Regions from separate parts of the Micromonospora sp. DT15 genome, predicted to be linked through region 1. Evidence: predicted binding sites of a transcription regulator. Region 1 holds the regulator's gene; each other region holds the start of a gene.
The links. The regulator HrcA, encoded in region 1, represses chaperone genes, less so after heat shock. The targets are predictions, from matches to a motif close to GGTTNGCACNCTCNNNNNGAGNGTGCNAACC.
Positions count from the first base shown of each region.

Region 2: groES (co-chaperone GroES) is a predicted target of HrcA. The motif match lies at 2,847-2,877, and genes of this name have one in related genera.
Region 3: groL (chaperonin GroEL) is a predicted target of HrcA. The motif match lies at 1,832-1,862, and genes of this name have one in related genera.

Region 1 is NZ_JBNCKJ010000015.1:65,473-69,999, forward strand. It holds gene hemW (radical SAM family heme chaperone HemW) at 1-805, shown strand, start outside; gene ACLQ3F_RS28120 (DUF4870 domain-containing protein) at 872-1,513, opposite strand; gene hrcA (heat-inducible transcriptional repressor HrcA) at 1,739-2,761, shown strand; gene dnaJ (molecular chaperone DnaJ) at 2,837-3,982, shown strand; gene ACLQ3F_RS28135 (16S rRNA (uracil(1498)-N(3))-methyltransferase) at 3,984-4,527, shown strand, end outside.
Region 2 is NZ_JBNCKJ010000005.1:280,446-284,972, reverse strand. It holds gene ACLQ3F_RS13820 (molybdopterin-dependent oxidoreductase) at 1-559, opposite strand, end outside; gene groL (chaperonin GroEL) at 694-2,328, opposite strand; gene groES (co-chaperone GroES) at 2,399-2,713, opposite strand; gene ACLQ3F_RS13805 (THUMP-like domain-containing protein) at 2,973-4,169, shown strand; gene ybaK (Cys-tRNA(Pro) deacylase) at 4,195-4,527, shown strand, end outside.
Region 3 is NZ_JBNCKJ010000011.1:264,455-268,981, reverse strand. It holds gene groL (chaperonin GroEL) at 15-1,637, opposite strand; gene ACLQ3F_RS24415 (hypothetical protein) at 1,910-3,073, opposite strand; gene ACLQ3F_RS24410 (cold-shock protein) at 3,169-3,372, opposite strand; gene ACLQ3F_RS24405 (GNAT family N-acetyltransferase) at 3,699-4,229, shown strand; gene paaN (phenylacetic acid degradation protein PaaN) at 4,397-4,527, opposite strand, start outside.

The DNA of each region.
Region 1 (4,527 bases):
GCTGCTGCGAGCTGCCGGCTACACCCGGATCTCGCTGGGCATGCAGTCCGCCTCCCCGGGGGTGCTGGCGATCCTGGACCGCAAACACAGCGCCGGCCGGGCCACCGCCGCCGCCCTGGAGGCCCGCGACGCCGGGTTCGAGCACGTCAACCTGGACCTGATCTACGGCACCCCGGGGGAGCGTCCCGAGGACTTCGCCGCCTCGCTGGAGCAGGTCGTCGCCGCAGGGGTGGACCACGTCAGCGCGTACGCCCTGATCGTCGAGGACGGCACCCGGCTCGCCGCCCGGATGCGGCGCGGCGAGCTGGCGTACCCCAGTGACGACGTGGCCGCGGACCGCTACCTGGCCGCGGAGGCCGCGCTCGACGCGGCCGGGCTCTCCTGGTACGAGGTCTCCAACTGGGCGCGCACCGACGACGCCCGCTGCCGGCACAACCTGCTCTACTGGACCGGCGCGGACTGGTGGGGGCTGGGGCCGGGGGCGCACAGCCACGTCGGCGGGGTCCGCTGGTGGAACGTGAAGCACCCCTCGGCGTACGCCAAACGGTTGGCCGCCGGGGAGTCTCCCGGCCTGGCCCGGGAGGTGCTCACCGTCGACGAGGCGCACATGGAGGACGTGATGCTCCGGCTGCGGTTGGCCAGCGGTCTCCCGCTGGCGGTGCTCGACGCTGCCGGCAGGGCCGGCGCCGAGCGGGCCCTGGCCGGCGGTTTGCTGGCAGCCGACGACTACGCCGCCGGCCGGGCGGTGCTCACAGTGCGCGGGCGGCTGCTCGCCGACGCGGTCGTGCGTGACCTGCTGCCCTGAGTGGCCCACCGCTCCGGGACCGGGACGGCCGTGAATCGGGCCGGCCGGGGGAGCGGCCGGCCCGGTTCACTTGATGAAGCTGGCAGTCATCGGGTAGCGGTACGGGGTGCCCTCGTTGGCCTTCATGCCGGCGATGATCCCGAACAGAATCTGGATCACCACGACGGCGATGCTGGGCAGGAAGAGCAGGCACCAGCTCACGAAGAGCAGTACGAACGCGATGATCGACCAGAGGATCTGGAAGTTCAGAGCGGCGATAGCGTGCGCCCGGACGGTCGGCGACTGCTGGCCACGGGCCAGGTAGGCGATCAGCGGGGCAACGAAGCCCAGCGGACCGAAACTGACCAGCGCGCCGAGCGCGCCGCCGAAGTGCGCGACCAACGCCCAGGTCTTGTCCTCGTTGTTGGCGTAGCCACCGCCGGGGCCGCCGTAGGCCCCACCGGCCGGGTAGCCGCCGGGCGGGTAGCCGCCGGGCGGGGGATAGCCCCCGGGCGGGGGGTAGCCGCCTGCCGGAGGGTAGCCGCCTGACGGCGGTTGGTCACCGGTGGGCGGCGGATAGCCACCGGGCGGGGGATAGCCGGCCGGGCCGGGCGCCCCGGACAGTGGTGCGGTGGGCGGCTCGGCCGACGGGTACGGCCCGGGGGAGGTGGGCTCCGGCGGGTAGTTGCCGGGGTCGCCCGACCCGGGAGGGCGAGGAGGTTCAGTCATGGATGTCACGGTAGGTGCCGGTGGCAACGCCGCACCAGAGCGACTTCGCCTCGCAGTGCGGGCCGATCGGCCCAACAGGGTGTCGTGGGCCGCACCGAAGGGTGGCCGTTGATCATCGCGTGGGCGGGCCCGCCGACGTAGACTGGCACTCGCTACAGTCGAGTGCCAGGACGGCCCGGCCGGCCCAGAGCGCCGGCGGCCGACGTGCGACAGGAGGTGCGGAGGATGGGTCTCGACGACCGGAAACTCGCCGTGCTCCGCGCCATCGTCGAAGACTACGTCTCCACCCAGGAGCCGGTCGGCAGCAAGGCGCTGGTCGAGCGGCACCAGCTCGGGGTCTCCCCGGCCACGGTCCGCAACGACATGGCCGTGCTGGAGGAGGAGGGCTACATCCGGCAGCCGCACACCAGTGCCGGCCGGGTGCCCACCGACCGCGGCTACCGCCTCTTCGTCGACCGGTTGTCCCGGGTCAAACCGCTCAGCCCGGCCGAGCGCCGGGCCATCGAGCGCTTCCTGGTCGGCGCGGTCGACCTCGACGACGTGGTGCACCGCACGGTGCGGTTGCTCGCCCAGCTGACCCGACAGGTCGCCGTCGTGCAGTACCCGAGCCTGGCCCGATCCTCGGTGCGTCACCTGGAGCTGGTGCCGATCTCCACCACCCGGCTGATGCTCGTCATGATCGCCGACACCGGGCGGGTGGAGCAGCGACTCGTGGAGCTGCCCGGCCCGGTGCCCGCCGACGACGTCACCGACCTGCGCCGACTGATCAACGAGAAGCTCGCCAACGCCCGGCTGTCCGAGACGCCCCCGCTGGTGCAGGCGCTGGTCGAGGAAGCGCCGCCCGGCCTGCGTCCGACCATGACCACGCTCGCCACCGTCCTGCTGGAGACGCTCGTCGAGCGGCACGAGGAGCGGATCGCCCTCGCCGGCACCGCGAACCTCACCCGGGGCGGCCTGCTCGATTTCCAGGGCTCCCTGCGGCCGATCCTCGAAGCTCTGGAGGAGGAGGTCGTGCTGCTCAAGCTCATCGGTGAGACAGAGCCGAGCACGACCCGGGTGCTGATCGGCGACGAGAACGAGTTCGACAACCTGCGAGCCGCCTCGGTGGTCAGCACCGGGTACGGCCCGGGCACCACCATCCTGGGCGGCCTGGGGGTGCTGGGGCCCACCCGGATGGACTACCCCGGCAACATCGCCACGGTCCGCGCCGTGGCACGCTACGTGGGCGAGTTGCTGGCCCAGAACTGATTGGTCAGGGCCGATGCGGCCGGCTGCGGCCGCCGACCGGCGCAACGCGAGACGAACATGAGGACACGGAACGCAGTGGCCAGGGACTACTACGGCATTCTCGGTGTGAGCCGGGAAGCCTCCGATGACGAGATCAAGCGCGCCTACCGCAAGCTGGCGCGCCAGTTCCACCCGGACGTCAATCCGGACCCGGAGGCTCAGGAGAAGTTCAAGGACATCAACGCCGCGTACGAGGTCCTCTCGGACGACCGTAAGCGGCAGATCGTCGACCTGGGTGGTGACCCGCTCGCCCCTGGTGGCGGCGGTGCCGGCGGCCCGGGTGGCCCCGGAGGCGCTGGCCCGTTCGTCGGTTTCCAGGACATCATGGACGCGTTCTTCGGCGGTGCCGGAGGTGGCGCCCGTGGCCCCCGTCCGCGTACCCGCCCTGGGGCCGACGCGATCCTGCGGCTCGAACTCGACCTGCACGAGACGGCCTTCGGCGTGGAGGCCCCGATCACCGTCGACACGGCGGTGCTCTGCACCACCTGCTCCGGCGCCGGCACGGCCGCCGGCACGCACCTGGCGACCTGCGAGGCGTGTGGTGGTCGGGGCGAGGTGCAGTCGGTGCAGCGCACCTTCCTCGGCCAGGTGGTCTCCGCCCGGCCGTGCACCGTGTGCCAGGGCTACGGCACCACCATCCCGCACCCCTGCCCCACCTGCGCCGGCGACGGCCGGGTGCGGACCCGCCGTTCGCTGACCGTCAAGATCCCGGCCGGTGTCGAGGACGGCATGCGGATCCGGCTGGCCCAGCAGGGCGAGGTGGGCCCCGGCGGGGGCACCGCCGGCGACCTCTACGTGGAGATCCACGAGCGCCCGCACGACGTGTACTCCCGCAAGGGCGACGACCTGCACTGCCGGGTCACGGTGCCGATGACGGCGGCGGCGCTGGGCACCCGGCTGACCATCAAGACGCTGGACAGCGAGGAGACCGTCGACGTCAAGGCCGGCACCCAGCCGGCCAGCACGCTGCGACTGCGCGCCCGGGGCGTGCCGCACCTGCGCGGCACCGGCCGGGGAGACCTCTACGTCCACCTGGACGTGCGGACGCCAACCAAGCTCGACCCGGACCAGGAGAAGATGCTGCGCGACTTCGCCAAGACCCGTGGTGAGGAGGTCGCCGAGCTGTCCAAGCAGGGCGGCTTCTTCTCCCGGATGCGCGACGCGTTCAACGGGCACGCCTGAGGTGTCCGCGCCGCTGTTCCTGGTGGAGGCGCTGCCCACCGGCGACGCGCTGACCCTGGACGGCCCGGAGGGGCACCACGCCGCGACAGTGCAGCGGTTGCGCGTCGGCGAGGAGCTTCTGCTCGCCGACGGCCGGGGTGGCACGGCCGCCGCCGTGGTCACGGCCGTCGGCCGGGGCAGCCTGGAGGTCACCGTCACCTCCCGGGGGTACGCGGACGCGCCAGTACCCCGACTGGTGACGGTGCAGGGCATCGCCAAGGGCGACCGGGGTGAGCTGGCCGTGCAGGCGATGACCGAGGTCGGGGTGGACGAGATCGTGCCCTGGGCGGCATCGCGTTCGGTGACCCAGTGGCGCGGTGACCGGGGCGTACGCGCCCGGGAGAAGTGGGTGGCCACCGCACGGGAGGCGGCCAAGCAGGCCCGCCGGCCGTGGCTGCCGGTGGTGGCGGGTGCGCCGGACGAGTCCACCGCCACCGTTGCCCGCCGGATCGCCGGTGCCGCCGTCGGGTTCGTGCTGCACGAGGAGGCCGACGACCGGCTCACCA
Region 2 (4,527 bases), on a different contig from region 1:
CCCCCGCCCCGAGACCCGCAGACAACCCCGGGCCAGCCTGCGACCCGGGACCAGCGGACGACACCGGACCAGCCTGCGACACCGGACCAGCGGGCGGCGTGGGTGGTGACCAGGACCAGGGGTCCAGCTCGAACGGTCCGCCGATGAACAGCCAGAGCACCAGGGCACCGAGACCGGCGCCGACCAGGGATGGCAGCGCGTCGGCGAGGTCAGCACCGGAGCGGGTCAACGCGGCTGCCACGCCGATGGCGCCGAACGCGGCGATGCCGGCCAGGCCGAACGCCAGTCGGCGGACCGCCAGTACGCCGAAGACGGCGGCGAAGCCTCCCAGCAACACGGCCGTGCCGACCAGCAGCGCGATCTTGTCGGCGGTGCCGAAGAGGTCGATGGCGAGTTGCTTCAGCGATTCGGGGACGGCGTCGACGACGACCCCGCCGACCGCGACCAGGGGCGCCGACCGGGGGCCGGTCAACACCGCGACCGGTTCGGCGATCCCGATCGCGACGGCGGCGGCGGTTATTCCGGCCAACGCGGCGTACCGCCGTGACGTGGTGCTCATCGGCCCAGTGTGCGCGATCATCTCGCCCGGTCGCCAACAACGTCAGCGTTCGGTAATGACCTGGCAGCCCACAGGAACGAGCCGGGGCGCATCGCCTGACGGCGGTGCGCCCCGGAACGGGTGTCGCTACCGGATCAGAAGCCCGGGCCGTGCTGGTGGCCGTGGCCGTGCCCGCCGGCGGCGGCCGGCTCGGCCTGCTCCGGCTTGTCCACCACGAGGCTCTCCGTGGTGAGCAGCAGACCGGCGATCGAGGCGGCGTTGGTGACCGCGTTGCGGGTCACCTTCACCGGGTCGATGATGCCGGCCTTGACCAGGTCGACGTACTCGCCCTTGGCGGCGTCGAGGCCGTTGCCCCACGTGAGGTCGGCGACCTTCTGCGTCACGACGTAGCCGTCGTGACCGGCGTTCTGGGCGATCCAGCGCAGGGGCTCGACGAGCGCCTTGCGCACGACCGAGACGCCGACCTTCTCGTCACCGGTGAAGCCCAGGTCGTCGTCGAGCACCGAGAGGATCTGCACCAGGGCGGCGCCGCCGCCGGGCACGGTGCCCTCCTCGACCGCAGCCTTGGTCGCCGCGATGGCGTCCTCGATGCGGTGCTTGCGCTCCTTCATCTCGACCTCGGTCGCCGCGCCGGCCTTGATGACGGCGATGCCACCGGAGAGCTTCGCCAGCCGCTCGGCCAGCTTCTCCCGGTCCCAGTCGGAGTCGGAGGCCTCGATCTCCTTGCGGATCTGGGAGACCCGGTCGGTGACGTCGGCCTTCTGGCCACCGCCGTCGACGATCGTGGTGTTCTCCTTGTCGACCACGACGCGCCGGGCGGTGCCAAGCACCTCCAGGCCGACCTGGTCGAGCTTGTAGCCCAGCTCCGGGGCGACCAGCTCGGCGCCCGTGGAGATCGCGATGTCCTGGAGCATTGCCTTGCGCCGGTCACCGAAGCCGGGGGCCTTGACCGCGCAGACCTTGAGGGTCTTACGCAGCGAGTTGACCACCAGGGTGGAGAGCGCCTGGCCGTCCACGTCCTCGGCGATGATCAGCAGGGGCTTGCTGTTCTGCAGGACCTTCTCCAGCAGCGGCAGCAGCTCCTCGATCGCCGAGATCTTCTGGGTGGTGACCAGGATGTACGCGTCCTCAAGGACGGACTCCTGACCCTCCAGGTCGGTGACGAAGTTCGGCGAGATGAAGCCCTTGTCGAACTGGAGACCTTCGGTCACGTCCAGTTCGGTGGTGAGCATCGAGCCTTCCTCGACGGTGATGACACCGTCGCGGCCGACGCGCTCCATCGCCTCGGCGATCAGATCGCCGATCGTGGAGTCCTGCGCGGAGATCGTCGCCACGTTCGCGATCGACTCCTTGCTGGTGACCTCGGCGGCCTTGCCGAGCAGCGCCTCGGAGACCTTCATGGCCGCCGCGTCGATGCCCCGCTTGAGACCGGCCGGGTTGGTCCCGGCGGTCACGTTGCGCAGACCCTCGCGAACCATCGCCTGGGCCAGCACGGTCGCGGTGGTGGTGCCGTCGCCGGCGACGTCGTTGGTCTTGGTCGCCACCTCCTTGACCAGCTGCGCGCCAAGGTTCTCGTACGGGTTGGTGAGCTCGATCTCCTTGGCGATGGTCACACCATCGTTGGTGATCGTCGGCGCACCGAATTTCTTGTCCAGGACGACGTTGCGCCCGCGCGGGCCGAGGGTGACCTTGACCGCGTCCGCGAGGGCGTTGACACCGTGCTCCAGCAGGTGCCGGGCGTCGTCCGAGAAGCTCAGGATCTTCGCCATTAATGTCCCTTCGAAGCGCCATTGCCCCGGCCCGGCGAGCCGGACCGGGGCAGTGGCACTGATCGGTTGCTTACTTCTCGATGACCGCGAGGACGTCGCGGGCGGAGAGCACCAGGTACTCCTCGCCGGCGTACTTGACCTCGGTGCCGCCGTACTTCGAGTAAAGGACGGTGTCGCCGACCTGCACGTCAACCGGAACCCGGTTGCCGTTGTCGTCGACGCGCCCCGGGCCCACAGCGAGGACGGTGCCCTCCTGCGGCTTCTCCTTGGCGGTGTCGGGGATCACGATGCCCGACGCCGTGGTGGTCTCAGCCTCGTTCGCCTGGACCACGATGCGGTCCTCGAGCGGCTTGATCGCAACCTTGGTCGCGGTAGTCACGGGCATACCCTCCTGGGGTACTGGTTTCGTTGCTGGCCAGCGGGGCTGACCAGCGTCAATCTGCCTCATGCCACCGGGCGGTGCCGTCGTCGCGGGTGCCGGTCCGCCTGGCGTGCGCACCCGGGTCGCGAGACCCGGAAGCTGGCACCCTCAGGGTGAGAGTGCTAATCGCAGGTTATTCCGTGGCTAGCACTCCGTCAAGGAGAGTGCCAGCGCGTCGCGCCCCGCCAGCCAAGTTTTCCGAGTCGGACGGGACAATGGCCGGGTGGATCTCGATCAGTTGGCGGCGCTACGTACCCCTGAGGGGTCGGCCGCGCTCACCGCGGCGGCCGACCTGGCCGGCGGTGATCCACTGGTCGCGGCGTCGGCCCTGCGCGCGACCGGGGTGCCGCCGACGTTGGCCGCGGCGGCGTTGACCCAGGCCGAGCTGCGCCACCGGGCGGTGGGCAAGTTCGGCTCGGCCGCCGCTGGGATGTTCCTCACCCGCCCCGGCCTGGAGCAGGCCACCCGCCGGGTGGTCGCCGACCGTCGAGCCGCCCGGTTGCACGCGGCCGGCGTGCGGACCCTGGCCGATCTCGGGTGCGGGCTCGGGGCCGACGCGCTGGCCGCCGCCCGCGCCGGCATCCGGGTGTACGGGGTGGAGGCTGACCCGGTGACCGCGGCGATGGCCGCCGCCAACGCCGAGGCGGCCGGCCTGGCCGAGCTGTTCACCGTCGAGTGCGGCGACGCGACCGGGTTCGACGTGGCAAGGGTCGACGGGGTCTTCTGCGACCCGGCCCGCCGCGCCACCGGCACCGGGCGGCGGATCTTCGACCCGCGCGCCTACTCGCCACCGTGGGACTTCGTCACCGGGTTGGCCGAGCGGGTGCCGCGCACTGTGGTGAAGGTCGCGCCGGGCCTGGACCACGCGCTCATCCCGGCCGGGGCGGAGGCCGAGTGGGTCAGCGTGGACGGCGACCTGGTCGAGGCCGCGCTCTGGTGCGGTGAGCTGGCGGAGGTGCCCCGTCGCGCCACCCTCTACCGCCAACGGGGCGCCGAGGCCCGCAGCCACCAGCTCACCGGCTCGGGTGCCGCCGAGGCGCCGGTCGGGCCGCCGCGTCGCTACCTGTACGACCCGGACCCGGCGGTGGTGCGCGCGCACCTCGTGGCCGAACTGGCCAGCGAACTGGACGCCAACCTGGGCGATCCGAGCATCGCCTACCTCTACGCCGACCAGCCGGTCCGCACCCCGTACGCGCGCTGCCTGGAGATCACCGACGTGTTGCCGTTCTCGCTCAAGCGCCTGCGGGCGCTGCTGCGGGAGCGCCGGGTGGGCCGGGTGGAGATCCTGAAGCGGGGTTCGGCGCTCACCCCGGAGCAGCTCCGGCGGGACCTGCGGCTGGCCGGGGACGCGGCGGCGAGTCTGGTGCTCACCCGGGTCGGCGGCGCACCGACGGTGCTGATCGGCCGGCCGGTCGACTAGCGCCGTCTCGACTAGCGTCTTCGCTGTGGCGGGACAGGGCACGCCGGCAACGGCACTCTTGGTCAAGCGGGGCATCGCGCATCGCACCCATCCGTACCGGGTGGCGCCGGACGCCCCGAACTACGGCGCGTTGGTGGCGGTGGCGCTCGGCGTGGCACCGGAGCGCGTGTTCAAGACTCTGGTGACCGACGTCGACGGCGCGCTCACCGTGGCGGTCGTTCCGGTCACCGGCGAGTTGGATCTGAAGGCTCTCGCGGCTGCGGTCGGCGGCAAGCGGGCGGCGTTGGCCGACCGGGCGGTCGCCGAGCGGGCCACCGGCTACGTACGCGGTGGGATCAGCCCGCTCGGGCAGCGTCGA
Region 3 (4,527 bases), on a different contig from region 1:
TGTCGGAACTGGACTCAGAAGTCCATGTCCCCGCCACCCGGGCCAGCCGGGGCAGCCGGGGTCTTCTCCGGCTTGTCCGCGACAACAGCCTCGGTGGTGAGGAAGAGCGCCGCGATGGAAGCGGCGTTCTGCAGCGCCGAACGCGTCACCTTGGCCGGGTCGATGATGCCCGCGGCCAGCAGGTCGACGTACTCGCCGTTGGCGGCGTTCAGACCGTGACCGGCCTCGATGTTGCGGACCTTCTCCACCACGACGCCGCCCTCAAGGCCGGCGTTGACGGCGATCTGCCGCAGCGGGGCGTCCAGCGCGACCTTGACGATGTTCGCACCGGTCGCCTCGTCGCCGACCAGGTCGAGCTTGTCGAAGGCGGTCTTGCCGGCCTGCACCAGCGCGACGCCACCACCCGGGACGATGCCCTCTTCGACGGCCGCCTTCGCGTTGCGAACGGCGTCCTCGATGCGGTGCTTGCGCTCCTTGAGCTCGACCTCGGTGGCCGCGCCGACCTTGATGACCGCGACGCCGCCGGCCAGCTTGGCCAGCCGCTCCTGCAGCTTCTCGCGGTCGTAGTCGGAGTCGCTCTTGTCGATCTCGGCCCGGATCTGGTTGACCCGGCCCTGGATCTGCTCGGCGTCACCGGCACCGTCGACGATGGTGGTCTCGTCCTTGGTCACCACGACCTTGCGGGCGCGGCCCAGCATGTCGACGCTGGCGGCGTCGAGCTTGAGGCCGACCTCCTCGCTGATGACCTGGCCACCGGCGAGGATGGCGATGTCGGTCAGCATGGCCTTGCGACGGTCACCGAAGCCCGGCGCCTTGACGGCGACCGACTTGAAGGTGCCACGGACCTTGTTGACCACCAGGGTGGCGAGAGCCTCGCCCTCCAGGTCCTCGGCGATGATCAGCAGCGGCTTGCCCGACTGCATGACCTTCTCCAGGATCGGGAGCAGGTCCTTCACCGACGAGATCTTGCTGTTGGCGATCAGGATGTACGGGTCGTCGAAGACGGCCTCCATACGCTCCGGGTCGGTCATGAAGTAGGCCGAGATGTAGCCCTTGTCGAAGCGCATACCCTCGGTGAGCTCCAGCTCCAGCCCGAAGGTGTTGCTCTCCTCGACGGTGATGACGCCTTCCTTGCCGACCTTGTCCATCGCCTCGGCGATGATCTCGCCGACGGTGCTGTCGCCAGCGGAGATGGAGGCGGTGGAGGCGATCTGCTCCTTGGTCTCGACGTCCTTGGCGAGCTTGGACAGCTCCTCCGAGACGCTCGCGACCGCGGCCTCGATGCCCCGCTTCAGGGCCATCGGGTTGGCACCGGCGGCCACGTTGCGCAGGCCCTCGCGAACCAGGGCCTGGGCCAGGACGGTCGCCGTCGTCGTGCCGTCACCGGCAACGTCGTCGGTCTTCTTGGCGACCTCCTTGACCAGCTCAGCGCCGATCTTCTCGTACGGGTCCTCGAGCTCGATCTCCTTGGCGATGCTCACACCATCGTTGGTGATGGTGGGGGCACCCCACTTCTTCTCGAGCACGACGTTGCGGCCCTTGGGGCCGAGGGTCACCTTTACGGCGTCGGCGAGCTGGTTCATGCCCCGCTCGAGGCCGCGGCGAGCCTCTTCGTCGAAAGCGATCATCTTGGCCATACGGCGTTGTCCTCCTGGACACTCACGGGCCACCCGAGATGTGTGCCCCGGATGGGCCGCCTGGTGTGCGCACCTAGGGACGTCGCCACCTGGCGACGACGACGTCCTTCGGCCGGGCCGGATAGCCCGCGACGACCGGCCATGTGCTGCCCCGGTGTCTCCACACCGGCACAACCTGGCCCCACCGTCCCGACCGTTGGCACTCACGGTATGCGAGTGCCAATGACTTGTTTAGCACTCTCCCCTGCCGAGTGCAAGCACGATGCCGCCGCTCAGCCGAGTTCCGCGGCCAGTCCAGCGCTGTTCACCGGCGCCTCATGGGCACGCTGCTCGACGTACGTCACCAGCAGACCGACCATCTGCGCGAGATGGGCCGGCAGGGCCAGCACGGCGGTGATCCCGATCACCACCACCGCCCCGGCTGCGGTACCCGCCGAGGAGAACGGGTCCGTTCCGAGCGCGCCGGTGCCGATCCCTTCCAGGGCACCGGGGATCAACGTGCCGACGATCACCGCCACGGCCACCAGGGCCACCCGTCCGAGCAGCAGGCCGAGTCGGTCGTGGAACATCCGGAACGATCGACCGATCGGGTTGTGCCGTTCGAAGAGATAGACCGGGCCGGCCATGCTCAGCGCGAAGGCCAGGTAGATGCCCGGCAGCACGCAGAAGCAGACACCGACCCCGATGAGCAGACTGACGAGCAGGGTCCAGGCCCACAGCCCGAGTGCCCGGCGCGAGCCGTAGCGCAACGCGGACTCCAGGCTGGCCGGCTGACCGGCCGCCTGCTGGGTGATCACCCAGGTGCCGGCGGCCCACCCGACGGCCTGCACCAACCCGACGACGAGGCTGCCGCCGAGCAACAGGACCAGGAGGCTCAGCAGTTCGGCGACGAAATTGTCCGGCAGCGCGGGGGTCGACGTCGATCCGGCCTGGGCGGACCACTTCGCCGACGGGTCCAGCCCGAGGGAGACCACCGAGAGCACCGCCGCGGGCAGCACCTGGGTGAGCAGCATGATCGGCACCAACTGCCGCCAGCCCCGGCGCAGCGCTCCCCCGCACCGGTTGAACCAGCCGCCGATACCCGCGCCGGGCGGCGTGACCAGGGCATCGTTCGGGTCAACCCCGTACCCCGGCGGATACCAGCCGACCGGCGGCCCCGGGTACCACGGCTGCCCGCCGTAGGGACCCGACCCGGGCGGGTAGCCCCCGGTGGGCGGGAACGCCCAGCCCTGCGGTGGCGGGGCCGCACCCCAGGCACCCTGCGCGGGATCCCAGCCGGGCTGCGGACCGGCGGGGCCGGAGGACGGGCCGGCCGGGGGCGTGCCCGGCCCCCAGCCGGGCGGCGGGCCGGCGTGACCGGGGCTGCCGGCGGGCGAGGACGGGTCCGGCTCCCCCGACCCGGAGGACGGAGTGTGCGGGGGTGGCTGGTCGGTCATGAACGCTCCTCAGCATCGGCTGGAACGGTTCACGATCTTCCCGGGTACGCGCCAGTGCCGCAGCCCCGACTCACGGGGCCGATCGGCCAGGAAGCTCAGTCGATGACGCGTACGTGCTCTGCCTGTGGGCCCTTCTGGCCCTGGGTGATCTCGAACTCGACCCGCTGACCGTCGTCCAGCGCCTTGTAACCGTCCATCTCGATCGCGGAGAAGTGGACAAAAACGTCCTGCCCGCCGTCGACGGCGATGAAGCCGTAGCCCTTTTCGGCGTTGAACCACTTCACGGAGCCCTGTGCCACTGTGCACTTCCCTCACTCTGCCCGGCGTTGCCTGACTCGGCGCACGGCACAGCCGGACGCCCCGGACCACCGACTCAGCGATCGATGACCGCCATTGAAGAAGGTGACCGAAATCGCACGCTACACGAGGACTGACGGCCGCGCACTGCCACAAAACAGACACACTCCGAGGCGCACCGGCCGCGCTGATCGGCCGGATTCCCGAGCCACCGGATTCGCCCGCGTCATTGCCGAAATGGAGGGACGGTCGCCGGGCGGCCCCGAGATGAGGGCGATCGGCCCCAGCTCGCGAAACGCCATCCCTGCCCTGTGGTAGGCATGCGGACATGACCACCGACATGGGCCCGCCGGCAGTGCGGCTCGCGGAGATCCGCCGGGTCCGGCCGGAGGACGCCGCCCGGATGCGGGCGCTGCGCCTGGAGATGCTGGCCGACGCGCCGTTGGCCTTCCTGGAGACCCTGGCGGACGCGGCGGCCCGACCGCACAACGAGTTCGCCGCCCGGGTCGCGTACACCTCGGCCGGTGCCGGTAACGCGCAGTTCGTCGCCGACCCGGGCGGCCGGCTGGTCGGGCACGCCGGTGGTACGACCCACCCGAACGAACCGGGACTGACCGTGATCTACGCCGTGTACGTCACGCCGACCTGGCGCGGCAGTGGCCTGCTCGGCGAGCTGATCGACGGGGTGGCCGCCTGGTCGCGGGCCTGTGGCCGGCCGGAACTGCTGCTGGAGGTGGTGGTCGGCAACGACCGCGCCTACCGCGCCTATCAGCGCCTGGGCTTCAAGGACACCGGGGTACGGGTCCCCCACCCGAACATCCCAGCCCTAACCGAGCTACAGATGCGCCGAACAGCCTAGAACCAAGACTCATCCCAAGGCAGAACCACTGAGATGCCCTAAAGAAGCCGGCAGCGACGCCACCGCCGTGCCCACAACGGGTTTCCGGGGCAGCCCGACCCGCGCAGGGATCAAGCCTGACCGCCCGAAGCGGGTCGGGCTGCCCCGGAAACCCCAACCGCAACCACCTACACGTGACGCCGCGACTGAACAATCCGGAACCGGTTCGCCACGTACGCCCCGTCGGTCAGCGCCGAGTTGGCCGCCGCGTTGGCTCCACTGCCATGGAAGTCGGAGAACGCCGCCGACTGGTTCACGA